DNA from 4 places in the Mesorhizobium sp. M0496 genome. Region 4 is predicted to be linked to each of the others. Evidence: predicted binding sites of a transcription regulator. Region 4 holds the regulator's gene; each other region holds the start of a gene.
The links. The regulator PhoB, encoded in region 4, activates phosphate uptake and scavenging genes when phosphate is short. The targets are predictions, from matches to a motif close to TGTCATNNANCTGTCAT.

Region 1: a site for PhoB is predicted at 2,469-2,485, ahead of NKI73_RS20970 (YdcH family protein). Genes of this name have one in related genera too.
Region 2: a site for PhoB is predicted at 2,681-2,697, ahead of NKI73_RS21665 (alkaline phosphatase D family protein). Genes of this name have one in related genera too.
Region 3: a site for PhoB is predicted at 2,108-2,124, ahead of NKI73_RS14125 (DUF1045 domain-containing protein). Genes of this name have one in related genera too.

The regions. Positions count from the first base shown of each region.
Region 1 covers NZ_JAMYRC010000026.1:32,016-36,936, reverse strand. The annotation lists gene NKI73_RS20990 (amino acid ABC transporter permease) at 1-234, opposite strand, end outside; gene NKI73_RS20985 (transporter substrate-binding protein) at 306-1,178, opposite strand; gene NKI73_RS20980 (IclR family transcriptional regulator) at 1,300-2,088, shown strand; gene NKI73_RS20975 (YdcH family protein) at 2,111-2,314, opposite strand; gene NKI73_RS20970 (YdcH family protein) at 2,555-2,734, shown strand; gene ispG (flavodoxin-dependent (E)-4-hydroxy-3-methylbut-2-enyl-diphosphate synthase) at 3,068-4,318, shown strand; gene NKI73_RS20960 (transglycosylase SLT domain-containing protein) at 4,324-4,921, shown strand, end outside.
Region 2 covers NZ_JAMYRC010000027.1:87,274-92,194, forward strand. The annotation lists gene typA (translational GTPase TypA) at 1-492, opposite strand, end outside; gene NKI73_RS21660 (hypothetical protein) at 691-972, shown strand; gene NKI73_RS21665 (alkaline phosphatase D family protein) at 1,035-2,609, opposite strand; gene NKI73_RS21670 (MFS transporter) at 2,880-4,163, opposite strand; gene NKI73_RS21675 (TetR/AcrR family transcriptional regulator) at 4,237-4,854, shown strand; gene NKI73_RS21680 (hypothetical protein) at 4,900-4,921, shown strand, end outside.
Region 3 covers NZ_JAMYRC010000013.1:53,362-58,282, reverse strand. The annotation lists gene iolE (myo-inosose-2 dehydratase) at 1-650, shown strand, start outside; gene NKI73_RS14135 (DUF3329 domain-containing protein) at 708-920, shown strand; gene iolB (5-deoxy-glucuronate isomerase) at 1,199-2,011, shown strand; gene NKI73_RS14125 (DUF1045 domain-containing protein) at 2,164-2,871, shown strand; gene NKI73_RS14120 (alpha-D-ribose 1-methylphosphonate 5-triphosphate diphosphatase) at 2,892-4,046, shown strand; gene phnN (phosphonate metabolism protein/1,5-bisphosphokinase (PRPP-forming) PhnN) at 4,043-4,672, shown strand; gene NKI73_RS14110 (aldose 1-epimerase) at 4,674-4,921, opposite strand, start outside.
Region 4 covers NZ_JAMYRC010000034.1:58,770-63,690, forward strand. The annotation lists gene eglC (endo-1,3-1,4-beta-glycanase EglC) at 1-873, opposite strand, end outside; gene phoB (phosphate regulon transcriptional regulator PhoB) at 1,543-2,232, opposite strand; gene phoU (phosphate signaling complex protein PhoU) at 2,252-2,959, opposite strand; gene pstB (phosphate ABC transporter ATP-binding protein PstB) at 2,985-3,788, opposite strand; gene pstA (phosphate ABC transporter permease PstA) at 3,785-4,636, opposite strand; gene pstC (phosphate ABC transporter permease subunit PstC) at 4,640-4,921, opposite strand, start outside.

The sequences.
Region 1 (4,921 bases), on a different contig from region 4:
GTAGAAGACGAGATAGACGAGCAGGATCAACGGCACGTTGCGGATAAATTCGACATAGGCGGCGATGATGGTGCGCACCACGCGCCCGGCCGAAACATACCAGACCGCCAGTACCAGCCCGATGACGATGCCGATGGCGATCGAGATGACGGCGAGTTCGAGACTGAGCAGCAGGCCGCCCCACAGCTTGTCGAAATGCCGCCAGATCAGGTTGAAGTTGAGGGCATAGCCCATGCGTTCGCCTCGGTGCCGCAGGCCTTCGGGAGACGGACGGGCGCTGGATGCGCCCGTCCGTCCGTTGCAGGTCAGATGACCGGGAAGCCAGGATGGCGCGCTGGCGGCTCCTGCCCGAAATAGTCCTTGAAGGCGGCGTCATAGAGCGCCGTTTCGTGACCGAACATGGCGATGGTGAAGGTCTGGTTGACGAAGGTCAGCCAGTCGAGATCGCCTTGCCGGAGCGCCGCGCCGTAAAGCATCGAGAACCAGCTCTTGCCGGCATCGAAGTATTTGTCCGGATTGCGCGAGGCGAGCCAGCGCACGGTCGAAAGATCGACCGCGGCAGCGTCGACACGCTTCGATTCCAGCGCCTGCAGCACGTTGGCCTGGGTGTCGATCTGCATCACCTGCGATTGCGGCAGAGCGATGTGCACGGAGGCTTCCGCATCGACGTTCTGCAGGATGGAAACACGCGTTGCCGAGCCTGCGGCAAGCAGCTTGTCGAAAGTCTTGTTCTCGGCGGTCGGAAGCGTCAGCAAGGCAACGCCTTCGACGTAGTATGGTCGGGAGAAGTTGATCAGCTGCGAGCGCTGCGCGCTCATGGTCATGAACTGGATGGTGATGTCGACCTTGTTGGTGGTCACGTTGGGGATGCGCTGTGCCGGATCCTGCATGACGAACTCGACCTTGGTCGGATCGTCGAAAAGGCCCTTGGCGAGAATGCGCCCCATGGTAATGTCCATGCCGACCAGTTCGCCGGCATCGTTCTCGAAGTGCCACGGTGCGTTGGTGCTGCCGGTGCCGACGATCAGCTTGCCGCGATCGAGCACGGTGCGCAGCAGGCTGTCGGATGCTGCCTGGGCCGCGGCCTTCCGGGCATCGACGGTTGCCAGCACGCCGGCCGTGGCCAGCCCTGCCATTCCCATTTTCAGAAAATCACGTCTTCCGGATGTGTCGTTCACGGCGACCTCCTTTCATGTTGTGTTCCCCTTGTACACAGGCAAGACACGCGTCGGTGATTTTGTCTCTTACAAGAGACGAGTGTATCCTGTACAAGACAGATATTAACACCGGGAATCGACAATGCAAGATGGCAATGCCTCCGTGATTTCAGCCGACGAGAAAATCTCGGGCTCCCGTGAAAAGGGGCTTAACCGGGTGCTCGAGATTCTGGAGTTTCTTCACACGACCCAGCGGGCGATCGGCATTGGCGACCTTGCCAAAGGGGTGAATGCACCCCGCTCGACGACCTACACGTTGGTGCGGTCGCTGGTCGATGCGGGCCTGCTGGAGATGGCAGGCGACGGCAATCGCGTCTATTTCGGCAAGAAGCTCTATCTCTATGGAATGGACTATGTGCGCGGCAACGACCTTCTGAGGCGAGGGCGCCAGGAGGTCGACAACCTGTCGCGCGAGACCGGCGAGACTTCAGAACTGTGCATGCTGCAAAGCGGTCGCTACACGATCGTCCACGCGAGCCCTGGCACCAGGCCTTTCCGGATCAGCTCCGCCACGGGCTTGCAGATACCGCTGCCCTGGACCGCTTCGGGGCGGCTGCTTCTGGCGGGACTGGAGAGGGCTGAGATCGAAGGCATGGTGTCCGACGACGATCTCGTGCTGCCCGACGGGCGCAAACTGCGGCTCGACGATTTTGTCAACGACATCGCAAAGGCACAAGTCGCAGGCTATTGCATCACCTCGGGCCTTGTCGATGCTTATACGAAGTGCCTTGCCGCGCCGGTCTTTTCAGCGCCCGGCAAGGTCGAGGCGACGATGTGCCTGGTGGTCCCCATCGATACGTCCGAGGAGCGGACCGGTGAGCTCATCGGCCTGCTGCGCAACCGCGCCGCGAAGCTTTCGATCGCCGGATAGCGCTCGAAAGCGTACGCGCCCTTCAGGCAATGATGTCGGGAATGATCTTGTCTTCCAGCGCCATCAGCCGGTCCTTGAGGAACAGCTTTTTCTTCTTCATGCGCTGAATCTGCAGTGGATCGCAGGCCATGGCGATCATGGCGTTGATGGCCGCATCGAAATCGGCGTGCTCCTGCTTCAGCCGGGAATATTCGAGCCGGATATCAGCCTGTTCCTGATCGGACATTATCTACCGTCTGCACGTCTGCGGCGCCCAAAAATGGGCCTGATTGGGCGGGGCCGGTGGGATTTTACAACCGGCGCGCAGCCCATATCACATTTCACATTGTCGTGGAATGCTACCACGGATCATTCGACATCGCTGCCGGAAGGTGACACACTGTCATCATGCCGTCACAGAAGCGAACCTGCGGTGGACGCGCCATGACGGCTGCAATCGAGGAAACCATGAAAGGGAGAACCAATCATGTCTCTTGCATCCCATCTTGATGAGTTGCAGCGGAAACACGGCGACATCGAACGTGAAATCGATGACGCGATGAACCATCCATCGGTCGATGACCTCGAAATCGTGAATCTCAAGCGACGCAAGTTGGCACTCAAGGACGAGATTGAAAAACTGAGAGGGAAACCGACCACGCATTGATGTCCTCCTGACATAGTCGCTTACCATCCGCGGCCTCTTTTTCCCGGCGGCACCTGCCGCCGGCGTGATGGGTTTTGATTTCCAGCACTGGCCATCAGCCTGAGCCGGACTTCCACCCGCTTTAATTTCCGCTCGGCTGTCACCAGATTTCGCCAGATCATCGATTGTTTCTGGTCCCTGGCGGCGGGCCGATTCCGGCCAGTGGCGACCTGTCGCCATTGACAAGCCATCTTTGCTCCTCCACCTCATGCCCGGACTTTAGCGCATCGGCCCGGAGCGCACTTTGTGCGTTCAAGTGGACGCATGGCGCTCCAAAGACAAAAGGCTGCCGGCATGACCGGATATTTTTCCTCTCCTTTCCCCCGCCGCACCTCGGTCGGCGTCGATGTCGGCGGCGTGGTCGTCGGCGGCGGCGCGCCCGTTGTCGTGCAGTCGATGACCAACACCGACACGGCCGATATCGACCAGACTGTTGCGCAAGTTGCAGCACTCCACCGTGCCGGCTCCGAGATCGTGCGCATCACCGTCGATCGCGACGAGAGTGCGGCCGCCGTGCCGCGCATTCATGAGCGGCTTCAGCGTCTCGGCATCAACGTGCCGCTGGTCGGCGATTTCCACTATATCGGCCACAAGCTTTTGGCGGACCATCCGGCCTGCGCCGAGGCGCTGGCCAAATATCGGATTAACCCCGGCAATGTCGGCTTCAAGGACAAGAAGGACCGGCAGTTCGCTGATATCGTCGAGATGGCGATCAGGTATGACAAGCCGGTGCGCATCGGTGTCAATTGGGGCTCGCTCGACCAGGAGCTTTTGACCCGGCTGATGGACGACAACCAGGACAAGGGTTTTCCGCTGACGGCGCAAGAGGTGATGCGCGAGGCGATCGTACAGTCGGCGATCCTGTCGGCCGAGATGGCGGAAGAGATCGGCCTTGGCCGCGAGAAAATCATCCTGTCGGCCAAGGTCAGCGGCGTGCAGGACCTGATCGCCGTCTATACCGAACTCGCCACCCGCTCCGACCATGCGCTGCATCTCGGCCTCACCGAAGCCGGCATGGGCTCGAAAGGCATCGTGGCTTCGTCGGCCGCGATGGGCATCCTGCTCCAGCAAGGCATTGGCGACACTATTCGCATTTCGCTGACGCCGGAGCCGAATGGCGACCGCACACGGGAGGTGCAGGTGTCGCAGGAATTGCTGCAGACCATGGGGTTCAGGCAGTTCGTGCCGATCGTTGCGGCTTGCCCCGGCTGTGGTCGCACGACCTCCACCGTGTTCCAGGAACTCGCCCAGAACATCCAGGCGGATCTGCGCAAGAACATGCCGGTGTGGCGCGAAAAATATCCCGGCGTCGAGAACCTCAAGGTCGCGGTGATGGGCTGCATCGTCAACGGTCCGGGCGAGTCCAAGCATGCCGACATCGGCATTTCGCTGCCCGGCACCGGCGAGACGCCGACGGCGCCTGTCTTCGTCGACGGCAAGAAGGCGGCGACGCTGCGCGGGCCGTCGATCGCGGCGGATTTCGAGAAAATGGTCGCCGACTATATCGAGCAACGGTTTGGTCGCGGCAAAGCCGCGGCCGAGTAGATCAGATGCAGCGTTTCCTCTGGGCGACGCTGATCCTGTTGTGCGGGCTGGGCTGGTCGACGCTGGTTCAGGCAGATCCGCCGCAATCCGCCAAGCAAAGGCTGATCGACAAGGTCTGCAACCTGATCCAGGCACATGCCGATCAGAATGGTCTGCCCAGGGATTTCTTCGCCCGGCTGATCTGGAAGGAAAGCCGGTTCGATCCCAACGCCGTCAGCCCGGTCGGCGCCGAAGGCATCGCCCAGTTCATGCCGGGCACCGCCAAGATGCGCGGGCTGGCCAATTCCTTCGACATCAACCAGGCGATCCCGGCGTCGGCTAGATATCTCGCCGAAATGAAAACCGGCTACGGCAATCTCGGGCTGGCGGCGGCCGCCTACAATGCCGGCGAAAGCCGGGTGTCGCGCTGGCTCAGTTCCGGCGGCTTCCTGCCGATGGAGACCGAGAGCTATGTCTTCGATATCATGGGCGAGCCGGCCGACAAGTTCACCGACCGGGCCTATGCCGGACAGATTGAGCCGCTCGACACAAAGTCGGATTTTGCCGTCGCCTGCCGCAGGCTGCCGGTGATCATGTCGCGGACCGTGGCGATGGCCTCGATCA
Region 2 (4,921 bases), on a different contig from region 4:
CGAACCGTACAGAATCGGGAAGTCGAGCTGCTCATCGGTGGCGTCGAGGGCGGCGAACAGGTCGAACACCTCGTTGACCACTTCGACATGGCGGGCGTCCGGACGGTCGATCTTGTTGATGACCACGATCGGCTTCAGGCCGACCTTGAGCGCCTTGCCTACGACGAATTTGGTCTGCGGCATCGGCCCTTCGGCGGCGTCGACCAGCACGATGGCCGAATCCACCATCGACAGGATGCGTTCAACCTCGCCGCCGAAATCGGCGTGGCCGGGGGTATCGACGATATTGATGCGGGTATCCTTCCAGTCGACCGAGGTCGCCTTGGCCAGGATGGTGATGCCGCGTTCCTTTTCGAGGTCGTTGGAATCCATGGCGCGTTCTGCGACCCGCTGGTTGTCGCGGAAGGAGCCGGATTGCTTCAAAAGCTGATCGACAAGGGTGGTCTTTCCATGGTCGACGTGCGCGATGATCGCGATATTACGGATTTTCATGTTCTGGGTCTCGGGAGCGTTGCAGGCAGCAGGCCAAAAGGCGCTGCCTCTTTCGGTTGGGCGGCTCATACAGGGTTTTTCGCAATTGCGAAAGAGGAGGCGCGATACCAAATACTCATCAAATCTTAAGCATCTGCGTGTGAGATGATTTTGTTAACCAAGGCGGGAACCTTTCAGGGCCCGGGCAGTTCGAACGTCATGACCGATAAACTCAACCGATTTTGGCCGCTTATCGCGTCCGCTGCCTTTGCAATCCTGCTGGCGGCCAATGCCGCGCAGTCCGCCGCGACGCTGCGCGAAGCGCGCCCCGTTGCGCAGTCCGGCATCCAGACAGCCGAGCAGGTCTTCGCCGACGCACCCGACGGCGTCGACCCGATGGTGACCGGCCCGGTCAGCGCCTCTTTCAAGCAAAGACAGGACAGCGCCAACTGCGACAGCGCCGTCTGGCCGAACATTCCAATGGTCTGCTACCCGGACTAAGGCGGCGCTTTACCCCCGCCCGTCTCGCCAGCTTCGCTTTGCGAAGCCGGCGAAAAGTGCGTTTACGCCGACCGCACCGGGTCGAGCGTCACCTTGTAGAGTTCATTGTCGTCGCGATCCATCAGCCGCACGGTCATCTGCTCGCTGGCGCCTGAAATATCGACCAGCCCGAAGAATTGCAGGCCCGCCGATGGCGGCAGGTTCTGACCCTGTTCGGCAGTCGGCGCCTTGATGAACTTCAGTTCCGGCCCGAAGGTCATGTCGAAATCGTTGGGGCCGAACGTGCCGGCATGGATCGGGCCCGACACGAATTCCCAGAACGGATTGAAATCCTGGAACTGAGCCTTGTCCGGGTTGTAGTGGTGAGCGGCCGTGTAATGCACGTCGGCGGTTAGCCAGACGGTGTTGCTGATGCCGGCATTCTTGATGAAGCGCAGCAGGTCGGCGATCTCAAGTTCGCGTCCCTTTGGCAAGCCATTATCGCCATTGCTGACTGCCTCGGCGCCAACTTTCTTGGCGCCGTCGTCCCAGACGACCAGGCCGAGCGGCATGTCGGCAGCGATGATTTTCCAGGTCGCCTTCGAATTTGCCAGTTCGCGCTTCAGCCATTTCGTCTGCTGTTCGCCGAGAATGCGCGATTGCGGCGTCATCTCATCCTGCATGTCCGGACCATTGGGGCCGCGATAGGACCGCATGTCGAGGAAGAACACGTCGAGCAGCGGCCCGTAGGCGATCTTGCGATAGACGCGGCCGGGCTCGGACGGTTCGTAGCGGATCGTCGTCATTTCATGGAAGGCGCGCGCCGCACGGGCCGCCAGCACGTGGATGGATTTCTCCGTGTAGCGATTGTCGGCGCTGAGATCCTTCGAATCCGACCAATTGTTGAGCACTTCGTGGTCGTCCCACTGGTAGAAGGTCGGGCAGATGGCACTCAGGCCGAGCACGTTCCTGTCCATCATGTTGTATTTCCACTGGTCCCGGTACTCGTCCAATGTCTCGGCGACCTTGCGCTTGCCGTCGATCAGCACGACGTTCTTCCACTTGCCGCCGCCGGGCAGGTCGACCTCGTCCTTCATGGCGCCGTCGGCGTAGATGGTGTCGCCTGAATGCAGGAAGAAGTCGGGCGTATGCTTGCCGATCGTGGCGTAGGTCTTCATGCCGGTCTCGTCGATGCCCCAGCCCTGGCCGGCGGTGTCGCCCGACCAGGCAAATCGGATGTCGCGCTTCGAGGCCGGCGCCGTCCTGAAGCGGCCGATGATCGGCTCGGAAACGGCGTTGATGTCGGCGAGATCGGCTGATGTCATGCGGTAGAAGATGTCCTGATCGGAAGCGAGGTCGGTAAGCAGCCGCTTGACGGTGTAGTCGCTGGCCGGCGACGTATCGAGCGGCGCCAGGCGCGTCGCATTGGCGAAATTCTCCGTCGACGACACTTCGAACATGACGCGCGACGGGCGGTCGGTGCGCGTCCACACCATGCCGCTAGTGGCGTCGACATCGCCCGACTGGACGCCATGGGTGAAGGCTGGCCGCTGATTGGCGCGCGAATAGTATGGCAGCGCCAAGCTCGAGACCCCGGCCAGGCCAACGGCGCTGGCGGACGTGACGAAGGCGCGGCGGGTCATCGAGAGCTTGTTCATGGCTGTCTCCTGGGTGGCTTGAACGGTGCCACCAAGGTCCAGCGTCAATGTTTCAGGCGCATCTCGGGATGATGAAGGTTTGATAACAGTGAACAGGGTGATCTCCCCCCTTGAGGGGGAGATGTCGCCGAAGGCGACAGAGGGGTCGCCTCGCATGGAGCGCCGACCTCCATCTGCACCAGGAGGCCGAGCCCGGTCGGACCGACCTCCTCTGGCCGCTTCGCGGCCATCTCCCTCTCAAGGGGGGAGATTAGCGCTCCGCCGTCGCAGCTACGCCGCCTGCGGCTCCGGATCGAAAGCCGGCCGGCTGGTGTTGATCAGCAGCGAGATACAGGCGGCGGCAATCGCCGTCATGCCGGCAATCAGGAAGGCCAGTTCGTAATTGCCCTGCAACTCGCGCATGGTGCCGCCGAAAGCGGCGGCGGTGGCCGCGCCGATCTGGTGACCGGCGACGATCCAGCCGAACACGATCGGTCCGCTGCGGTCGCCGAACGCCTCATTGGCGAGCCTCAGCGTCGGCGGCACGGTGGCGATCCAGTCGAGGCCGTAGAGCACGGCGAAGATGATCAGGCTGGTCGCCGAGAAGCCGGAATAGGGCAGATAGATCAGCGACAGGCCGCGAATGCCGTAATAGACGCCAAGCAGCTTGCGCGGATCGTAGCGGTCGGTGAGCCAGCCCGACAGCGTCGTACCGATCAGGTCGAAAATGCCCATCATCGACAGCAGGCCGGCGGCCTGAACCTCGCCGATGCCCATGTCGCCGCAGAAGGCGATCAGATGGGTACCGACCAGACCGTTGGTGGTGAAGCCGCAGACGAAGAAGGTGGCGAACAGGTACCAGAACACCCTTGTGCCGGCGGCACGGCGCAGCGTGTTGAGCGTATGCGCGAGGAAATTGCCTTGCGACGCAGGCGATGTCGGCGGCACGTCGTCGGCCTCGGCGCCGTAGCGCACCATGCCGATCGAAGCCGGACGCTCCGGCACCAGCAGCCAGACCAGCGGTATCAGAGCCGCGGTGGCGATCGCGACCGCTATGACGACCGGCTGCCAGCCACCGGACTGCGCCAGAGCAGCGATCATCGGCAGGAACACCAGCATGCCAGAGGCGCTTGAGGCCGACATCAATCCCATGACAAGGCCGCGATTGGTCTTGAACCAGCGATTGACGATGGTGGCGCCGAGCACGCTGGCGACAGCGCCGGAACCAATGCCCGAGAACACGCCCCAGGTGATGAACAGATGCCAGGGCTTGGTCATCAGCAGGCTGAGCGCGGTTGAGCCCGACATCACCACCAGCGAGGCGAGCAGCGTGCGACGCAGCCCGACGCGCTCCATCAGGGCTGCGGCAAATGGACCGGTGAGACCGTAGAGCAGGATGCCGACACCGGCGGCCAGCGAGATGACGTCGCGCCGCCAGCCGAAACTGTTCTCCAGCGGCAGCATCATGACCGCGGGCGCGGACCGCAGGCCGGCCGCGACCAGCAGGCAGAGGAAGATGACGCCAACCACGACGAAGGCGTAGCGCTGGCCAAAGGGACGGGATTGAGTTATCATGTTACTGACCGGTACGTTGCAGGGTGGGAACCTGTATCGTACCGATCGGTAACATTGTCAATCGAGTCACACGATGCCAACGGACAAAAATATTGATCTGACCATCAGGCGTGGTCATGCATCGGCGCCGCCGAAGGCCGCCAAGAAGATCCTCGATGTGGCCTATGATTTGTTCTACCGGCGCGGCATCAGGGCGATCGGCGTCGACGAGATCGTCAAACGCGCCGGTGTCACCAAGCCCAGCCTCTATCGTAGCTTTCCGTCCAAGGATGAGTTGGCCGCTTCCTATCTCAGGCAATACGATCTTGAATACTGGGAGCGTTTCGATGAGGCGGTCGCCGCTCATCCCGGCGACCCGCGCGCGCAGATCAAGGCTTTCCTGACCCGTATCGGCAAGCGCACGCAAGTGGCGGACTATCGCGGCTGCGGCATGACCAACGCAGCGGTCGAATATCCCGACCACAGCCATCCGGCCCGCGTCGTCAGCGAGGCCAACAAGCAGGAATTGCGCCGCCGCCTGCGCGCCATGGCGGTTGCGATGGGTGCGCAAGACCCTGACACGCTCGGCGACGGCCTGCTGCTCCTGATCGAAGGCGCCTATATCAGCGGCCAGCTGTTCGGGCTTGGCGGCCCGGCGCAAGCGGTCGCCCGCAACGCCGATCTGTTGATCGAAGCCAGCTTGAAGAAATAGCGGCAGGCGATACGCTAGGACAGCCTCCAACGGAGATGTCCCGCGATGCGTAGCCTGCTGATTTCGC
Region 3 (4,921 bases), on a different contig from region 4:
TCGACCTGTTCAAGGCGGTGAACGCGCCTTGCATCGTCTATGGCGAGGTCGGCCGCTCCATCCAGGGCGACCGCTCAAAGCCGCTGGCGACCAAGCCGAAGCTGTCGGATGACGAGATGAAGGCCTATGCCAGGCGGCTCACCGAATTTGGCGAATGGTGTGCCGAGCAAGGCATGCCGCTCTCCTACCACCACCATATGGCGGCAGTGGTCGAGACGGAGCCGGAACTCGATGCCTTCATGCGCCATTCCGGAGCCGGCATTCCGCTGCTGCTCGATGCCGGCCATCTGGCCTTTGCCGGCGGCGACGTGCTGCGCGCCATCGACAGCCATCACAAGCGCATCAGCCATGTTCATGTGAAGGACGTGCGCATGGGCGTGATCGACAAGCTTGACCGCACCAAGCAGTCCTTCCTCGATGCCGTGGCGCTGGGCGCCTTCACCGTGCCCGGCGACGGTTCGCTGGATTTCGGCGCCATCGTGCAACGGTTCGCGGACCATGGCTACGAGGGCTGGTTCGTGGTCGAGGCCGAGCAGGACCCGAAGAAGAACCCGCCGCTCAGGATGGCGCAAGTCGGCTACAAGGAATTGATGCGCGTCATGACCGCCGCCGGCTACACGGTCGAGACGCAAGGCTTTCCCAATGTCTGATCAAGGGAGCCTGATGCGATGGGTTCCCGGCGAAGGCGATTGCTGTAGATTGGCCCAATGAAAGATTACGAACACCCCTTCTTCCGGCCTTTGTGGCGGCGTGTCGCCGTCGTCGCGGTCTGCATCATCTGGTCGATCATCGAGTTCGCCACAGGCACGCCGTTCTGGGGCGTCATCGCGCTTGGTTTCGCCGGCTACGCCGTCTGGCAATTTTTCTACCTCTACAAGCCGGTCGATGAGACCAAGGCCGAGGCCGAACCGAAGGAGTGACTGATCCCATGCGTTGGCGATTAGCTTGCGGCGCTTCTCGCTTCGTCATCCTGGGGCGGAGCAAGGAGCGAAGCGACGCAGCGCAGACCCCGGGATCCATGCCGCGACATCAAAACAGCCGCCGCGGTGCAGTATTCCGTCCCGCTGCGCTCTTGGACTGAGGTTACGGCATGGATCCTAGGGTCTTCGCGACGGAGCTTCGCTCCTGCTTCGCCCTAGGATGACGAAGTTGGGAGACTTCGGCCAATTCTCGAAGATTTGCGATAGGAGAGACAAAAATGTCGAAGCTGCTCGTCAAAGCCAATAAAGGCCATGGCCGGGTCGCCCATGTGACACCGCAAATCGCCGGCTGGACCTATGTCGGTTTCGACCTGCACCGACTGAAGCCCGGCGAGAGCGCGTCCGGAAAAACCGATGATCGCGAAGTCTGCCTGGTGTTCGTCACCGGCAAGGGCACGGCGTCCGCCGGCGGCAAGGATCTGGGCCTGCTTGGCGAGCGCATGTCGCCCTTCGAGGGCAAGCCGTGGTCGGTCTATGTGCCTGAAGGATCGGACTGGTCGGTGACGGCGGACACCGAACTGGAACTCGCGGTCTGCTCGGCGCCGGGCCTTGGCGGCGGTCTGCCGGTGCGGGTGATCACACCGGACGATCTCGGCCAGGAGGTGCGCGGCAAGGGCACCAACACGCGCTACGTCACCAACATATTGCCGGAGGGCAAGCCGGCCGATTCGCTGCTGGTGGTCGAGGTCATCACGCCCGGCGGCCATACGTCGAGCTATCCGCCGCACAAGCATGACCAGGACAATCTGCCCGACGAATCCTATCTCGAGGAAACCTACTATCACCGGCTCAACCCGCCGCAGGGCTTTGCCTTTCAGCGCGTCTACACCGACGCCGACAAGAATGGCCATCGCGCGCTCGACGAAGCGATGGCGATCGAGGATGGCGATGTCGTCCTGGTGCCCAAGGGCTATCATCCCTGCGCCGCCTGCCACGGCTACGATCTCTATTATCTCAACGTGATGGCCGGACCGAAGCGGACGTGGAAATTCCACAATGCGCCCGAGCACGAATGGCTGATGAAAGCCTGACAGGCCATTCTTGAAGACCCGGGGACTGGTCCAGCACGAAAAAATCGTCGGCTAATGACCCGGCCGCACCGTTTTGTTATCGGAAACGCTGCAAAGCTTCGTCAATCCGTCATGGAAATCACCTATGGCAGCGGAGCTGACAAGGACCTTCCATGCGCTACGCCATCTATTTCACCCCCCGGCAGGACGAGCCACTGGCGCGGATCGCTGCCAACTGGCTCGGCCGCGACCCGTTTGGCGCGGCGACAAGGCCGGTCGAGGCGGTGGCCGACCTGTCGGCGGCGGAAGTCGCTTTCCATACCGCTTCGGCGCGCCGCTATGGTTTCCACGCGACGCTGAAAGCCCCTTTCCGCCTGGCCGCCAGCGAGACGGAAGCCTCGCTGCGCACGGCCCTCGACCATTTCGCCGAGGCGACGGCGGTGGTGACCATCCCGCGCCTCGTCGTCAGCCAGATCGACAGCTTCTTCGCATTGGTGCCGGAAGGGCCGCTGCCTCTTCTCAACCGCTTCGCCGATGACGTGGTGCGCGATTTCGATCGCTTTCGCGCCCCGCTGACCGAATCCGAGATTGAGCGGCGCAGCCCGGATTCGCTGAAGCCAGCCGAGTTCCGCAATCTCTGCCAATGGGGCTACCCCTATGTCTTCGAAACCTTTCGCTTCCACATGACGCTGTCCGGCCGTGCGGCGTCACAGGAAAGCCCTCGTCTTCGACTAGCAATCGACAGCCTGTTTGCGCAGGTGCTGCAACAGCCGGTGCTGGTGGATGCGCTGACGCTGTTCGTCGAAACCGAACCGGGCGCACCGTTCATGGTGCTCTCGCATCACGCGCTCGGGCGCCGCCCGGCCAGAAAAACCGCCTGAACAACCAAGGACTGCCTGAAATGACCGCCGAAACTGTTCTCCACAACGCCCGCATCGTTCTTGCCGACGAGATCGTCGAGGGTTCGCTGGTGCTGCGCGACGGCTTTATCGCCGGTATCGATGCCGGCACCAGCCAAGCCAGCGGGAGCGTGGCCGGCGAGGATATGGGTGGCGACTACATCATTCCCGGGCTGGTCGAACTCCACACAGACCATCTCGAAGGCCACTACGCGCCACGGCCCAAGGTGCGCTGGAACCCCATCGCCGCCGTGCTCGCCCATGACGCGCAAGTGGCGACAGCCGGCATCACCACCGTGCTCGACGCCTTGCGAGTCGGCATGGACGAGGATGCCGACCTGACGTCGACCGACATCCGCAAGCTGGCCGATGCGATCGAGGACAGCGTGCAGCAGGATCGTCTGCGGGCCGACCATTTCATCCATCTGCGCTGCGAGGTTTCGGCGCCGGATTGCCTCAAGGCTTTCGCTAATTTCGACGGCGACGAGCGGGTCAAGCTGGCATCGCTGATGGATCATGCGCCCGGCCAGCGCCAGTTCGTCAACCTCGAAACCTATGCCTATTATTACCAGCGCAAGCTGAAGCTGACCGATCGCGACTTCAAACTGTTCTGCGAAAAGCGGATGGGGGAATCGGCGCGCAATTCCGTGCCGAACCGGGCAGTGATCGCCGCCGCCTGCCACGAGCGCGGGATCGTGCTGGCCAGCCATGACGACGCCACCCTTGGCCATGTCGGCGAAGCGATCGAACAGGGCGTGCGCGTCGCGGAGTTCCCGACCACGGAAGAAGCCGCCAGGGCTTCGAAAGAGGCCGGGCTCGGCGTGCTGATGGGTGCGCCCAACGTCATGCGCGGCGCCTCGCATTCGGGCAATGTCTCGGCCCGCACGCTGGCCAGCGACGGCCTGCTCGACATCCTGTCGTCCGACTACATTCCCTTCAGCCTGATCCAGTCGGCGTTCTTCCTCGGCGACGTCGTCGACGGCATTTCACTGCCGCAGGCGGTCGCCATGGTCTCAAAAAACCCGGCCGAGGCGATTGGCCTAACCGACCGCGGCGTCATCGAGCAGGGCCGCCGCGCCGACCTCGTGCGCGTGCGCGTCGACGACCATGTTCCGGTCGTACGCACCGTCTGGCGGCAGGGACGCCGGGTTGCATGATGGTGTCGGCGTTGATCGAGCGTGAATTGTCGGCCGAGATGTTTCCGATCCGTGACGGCGTCTTCGTCGCCGTCGTCGGTCCAAGCGGCGCCGGCAAGGACACGGTGATCGGCTATGCCCGCAGCCGCTTTGCCGACGAGACAAGGCTGGAGTTCGTCCGCCGCGTCATCACCAGGCCGAGCGATGCCGCCAGCGAGGATCACGACACGCTGGCCGACGCCGCCTTCGTCGAGGCCGAAGCCGACGGCGCCTTCGCCATTTCCTGGGAGGCGCATGGCTTGCGCTATGGCATCCCCGCCGATGTCGACTGGTCCGTCGCCAATGGCCGCGTTGCCGTGGCAAACGTTTCGCGCGCGATCATCCCGGTGCTGCGCGAGCGCTATGCCAATCTGGCGGTGGTCGAGATCACCGCCTCGCCCGACGTGCTGGCAGAGCGTCTGGCGATGCGCGGCCGCGAGTCACGCGGCGAAGTGCTGGCGCGACTGGCGCGCAGTGCCAATGTGAGCCTGTCGGGACCTGGCGTCACCTCGATCGACAACAGCGGCCCGCGCGAAGCCGCCGGCGAGCGCTTCGCCGACGTGCTACGCAAGGCGATGGCTTTTTCCGACATGTCGGGCTTGATCTAGGCTAGCCTTCAAGCGCGAAGGGCATGAACGAGACGGTGCCGGCGATGCTTTCGGTCGGGGCAAGCACGATGATGCCCTCGTCCGGATCGTTCCATCCGTCGCGGTGGAAGGCGCCGGAGGCATTGGTCTGCGGCTCGACGCAGAAATACGGTTTCGCAGGATCGGCATAAAGCATCAGGTGCTTGAACATCGGATCGGCCTTGATGCGCAGCCCGACGCCGCGTGTCGGGAAGCGGATCTCGGCCTCGC
Region 4 (4,921 bases):
CTCCGGCGCCTGCGCGGCGGTGATGGTGAGGACGCCGTTTTCAACGCTGAACGGGTGGACGGAACTCGTCGGGCCATAATTGGCGTCGATATACCACTGCAACTCGCCATTGCTGCTCAACGTGCTGCCGTTCGGCGCTCCCCACCAGAAATTGGAATTCCAGGTGCCGTCCTGCCCGTCCCGAAGGCTCAGCGTGTTGAAATCGTCGGAGAAGGACAAAGTCATGCCGGACTTGTCGATCGGAAGTTCGAACTGGGTGGGCTGCAACTTGTCGATGGTCGTATTCTTGAACACCAGGATCTCGTCGGATCCGAGGTTCAGCATCACGTTCGATTCCACCTGGACCATCTGTGAACGGACGGCATCGAACGAAGTGAAGTCATACCCGTTAAGGCGGACCGCATCGGTCGCACCGAAATCGAAGATAAGATCACTTCCATTTCCTTTGGAGATGGCGAAAGTATCGGCGCCGTCACCACCGATCAGGACATCATTTCCCTTGCCGCCATCCAGCGTCTGATGACCCGATCCGCCCTTGATGATGTTGTCCAACGCATTTCCGAACGCATATCGATTGGCGCCGGTAACGACGAGGTTCTCGAAATTGTCGGGGAGCTTGTAGCTCATCCATGTGTCGATCGTGTCGATCCCTGCCCCGGGATCTTCAACCACCTTATTGTTGGTGGAATAGAGGTGATAGTAGTCGTCGCCGGCGCCACCGTAGATCGTGACATTGACGCCGGTGTCTCCCCAGAAGGAGTCGTTGCCGGAGGTGCCATGCAGTTCTGGCCCGGACCCGGTGGCCGAGAACCAATGAGTGGAAGCGCCGGTGTAGGGAAGGGGGATGCCTTTGGCGTTTAAGACCGTGCTCATCAGAAATCCTTCCTCATGGTGTCCGACCTGGTCAAATCATTCGGCGCAAAGTCCGGCGACCGCTTTCAAAGCAACGTTGCAAAGAACGAGATCGTTCCACGGAATCGTCATTCGATCCGAGATCGTATTGAATATTCGGAGTACACACAATGAATAAAGAGCAGAGAACCTGCTGTAGGTTGAAGTAAATTTAATAAAATTGTGTATTTATGCAAAATACACATCCTATATATAAATTAACTCAAATTAATTCTTGAGTGCGCGGCTTGTTGGTCGGAGTCTGCGGGCAAGATGGCGATGTGACCGACTAATGCGTGTCGCTGGCCGTGCTTCCTGCCGCCAGCCGGGGCACATAGAGAGTTTGGGAGATCGGAGAACGCCAGAAGCTGCCTGTCGCTTTAGCCCAAATGCGGTCATTCGAAAACTGATGGGGATGACCGCTCCTGGCGTCACGTGCTCGCTCCCCATCGATGAGACGAATGCAACATTCCAGCCTTCGCGGCCGTTGGCGACCGCCTGCTAATCGAGTTTTCCTGGTCACGATCTATCGGGACGGAACAGGCACCTAATGCATGTCGCCCAAAAGCGACCTCGGTTTTGGGAAAACGACATGCATAAAAAACAAACACCTAAAGCGCGTCGCCTGAATCCGTTCAACCGCGACGCGCTTTAGTCTTCCCTAATCGCGTAGCCTGCCCCACGAATGGTCCGGATGACATCGGGCATGCGGCCATTGTTGACCGCCTTGCGCAGTCGGCCGACATGCACGTCGACCGTGCGCTCGTCGATGTAGATCGTCTCGCCCCAGACATTGTCGAGCAGCTGGCTGCGCGAGAACACGCGGCCGGGATGGCGCATCATGAATTCGAGCAGGCGGAATTCGGTCGGTCCGAGCCGAATCTCGCTCTTCTTGCGATAGACCCGGTGCGATTCACGATCGAGCACGATGTCGCCGACCTTGAGCACGCTGGACAGCACTTCCGGCTTGGCGCGGCGCAACAGCGCCTTGACCCTGGCCATGAACTCCGGTGTCGAGAACGGCTTGACCAGATAATCGTCGGCGCCGGTCGAGAGGCCGCGCACGCGGTCGCTCTCCTCGCCGCGCGCGGTCAGCATGATGATCGGCAGCCGCTCGGTCTCGGAACGCATTCGCAGGCGCCGGCAGAGTTCGATGCCGGAAACCGCCGGCACCATCCAGTCGAGCACCAGAAGGTCGGGAACGTTCTCCTGCAGCCGGATCTCGGCCTCGTCGCCGCGCGTCACCACCTCGACCTGGTAACCTTCGGACTCCAGATTATAGCGGAGCAGCACGCCTAGCGGCTCCTCGTCCTCCACCACCATGATGCGTGGCGCGATCATCGGCTGGTCACCCCTGTCATCATGCCGCCGGCGCGGACATTGCCGTCTCGTCCTGCTTCGGACGATTGGCGGGCAGCTGCGTACCGGTCAAAACATAATAGGCATTTTCGGCGATGTTGGTCACGTGGTCGCCGATGCGCTCGAGGTTCTTGGCGCAGAACAACAGATGCGTGCACGCCGTGATGTTGCGGGGATCTTCCATCATGTAGGTCAGCAGTTCGCGGAACACCGACGTGTACTTGACATCGATGCGCTCGTCGTCGGCGCGTAGTTTTGCCAACGCCTCGGCGTCGCGGGCAGCATATTCCTCGATGACGCCCTGCACCTGGATCAACACCAGTTGCGCCATTCCATCGATCGAGTGCGAAAGGTCGCGCGGCGTAACGCTGAGGCCGACAGTGCCGACGCGCTTGGCGATGTTTTTGGCAAGGTCGCCGATGCGTTCGAGATCGCCGGCCATGCGGATCGAACCGACGACATGGCGCAGATCGTCGGCCATCGGCTGCCGCTTGGCGATCAACGTGATGGCGCGATCGTCGAGCTCGCGCTGACGCGCATCCATGATGGCGTCGTCGGAGACGACACGCTGTGCCAGCGCGTTGTCGGAATTCAAAAGCGCCTTGGTCGCACCGCCGACCATCGAGCTGGCGAGATCGCCCATGTCGCTGATGAGCCTGCTGATCTGACCGAGATCCTCGTCGAAAGAAGCGACTGTGTGTTCGCTCATGATCCTGTCCCTCGTATGCCTGAACTCAGCCGAATCGGCCGGTGATATAATCCTGCGTGCGCTTCTCGCGGGGCGACGTGAAGATCTTCTCGGTGCGGTCGAACTCGACCAGCTCGCCCAGATACATGAAGGCCGTCTGCTTCGACACGCGCGCCGCCTGCTGCATGTTGTGGGTGACGATGACGATCGTGTAGTCGGCTTGCAACTCGTCGATCAGCTCCTCGATCTTGGCGGTCGACAGCGGATCGAGCGCCGAGGCCGGCTCGTCGAGCAGGATGACTTCCGGCTTCACCGCCACGGTACGGGCGATGCAGAGCCGCTGCTGCTGGCCGCCGGAGAGGCTGAGGCCGCTGGCGTTGAGCTTGTCCTTGACCTCGGTCCAGAGTGCTGCCCGCTTCAGCGCCTGCTCGACGCGACCGTCCATCTCGGACTTGCTGAGCTTCTCATAGAGCCTGACGCCGAAAGCGATGTTTTCATAGATCGACATCGGAAATGGTGTCGGTTTCTGGAACACCATGCCGATCTTGGTCCGCAAAAGGTTGAGATCCTGCGAGCGGTCGAGAACGTTCTGGCCGTCGAGCAGCACCTGACCTTCGGCGGTCTGCTTGGGATAGAGCTCGTAGATGCGGTTGAAGACGCGCAGCAGCGTCGACTTCCCGCAGCCCGAAGGCCCGATGAAAGCGGTGACGCTGCGCTCCGGCAAGGACAGCGTGATGTCCTTCAGCGCCTTCGACTGGCCGTAGTAGAAGTTGAGGTTCTTGACCTCGATCTTGGCCTTGGCGGTGGCCTCGGCGGCGATCGTCATGTCTGGAGACAACATCTGGCTCATTTGTCCTCTCTGCGTCCGGTCAGGCTGCGAGCAACGATGCTGAGCGCGAGAACCGTCAATGTGATGATGAGTGCGCCGGTCCAGGCCAGTTGCTGCCATTCCTCGTAAGGGCTGAGAGCGAACTGGAAGATGGTGACAGGCAGGCTGGCCATCGGCGCGTTGAGATTGCTCGACCAGAACTGGTTGTTGAGCGCCGTGAAGAGCAGTGGCGCCGTCTCGCCGGAGATACGGGCTATCGACAGCAATATACCGGTGACGATACCGGAAAGCGCGGCGCGGTAGGCGACCGACTTGATGACCACCCAGCGCGGCGCGCCGATCGCGGTGCCGGCTTCGCGCAAGGCGTTCGGTACCAGGTTGAGCATGTCTTCGGTGGTACGCACGACGACCGGAATGACGAGGATGGCGAGCGCGACAGCACCGGCGATTGCCGAGAAATGCCCCATCGGCCGCACCATCAGTTCGTAGACGAACAGGCCGATGATGATCGACGGCGCCGACAACAGGATGTCGTTGATGAAGCGCACCACGGTGGTCAGCTTGGAAAAGCGACCATATTCGGCCATGTAGGTGCCGGCCAGCACGCCGATCGGCGTACCTACGATGACGGCGATGATCGTCATCACCACGCTGCCATAGATGGCGTTGAGCAGGCCGCCAGCGTCGCCGGGCGGCGGCGTCATCTGCGTGAAGACGTCAAGGGACAGGCCGGCGGCGCCCTTGTAAACCAGCGCGCCAAGGATGAGCGCCAGCCAGGCAAGTCCGATGCCCGCCGCGGTGACGCACAGCGTCATCATGACGGCATTCTTCCTCTTGCGGCTCTGGTGAAGCGATGTGGCTGTCGACATCGGTCAGGCTCCGGTGCGGGCATCGATGCGCATCAGCATGTAGCGGGCGATGGCAAGGATCAGGAAGGTGATGACGAACAGGATCAGGCCGAGCGCCACCAGCGAAGACGTGTAGAGGTCGCCGACAGCTTCGGTGAACTCATTGGCGATGGTCGCGGAGATCGTCGTTGCCGGCGCGAACAGCGAGGTCGAGATGCGGTGCGCGTTGCCGATGACGAAGGTCACCGCCATGGTTTCGCCGAGCGCGCGGCCAAGGCCGAGCATGACGCCGCCCATGATGCCGAT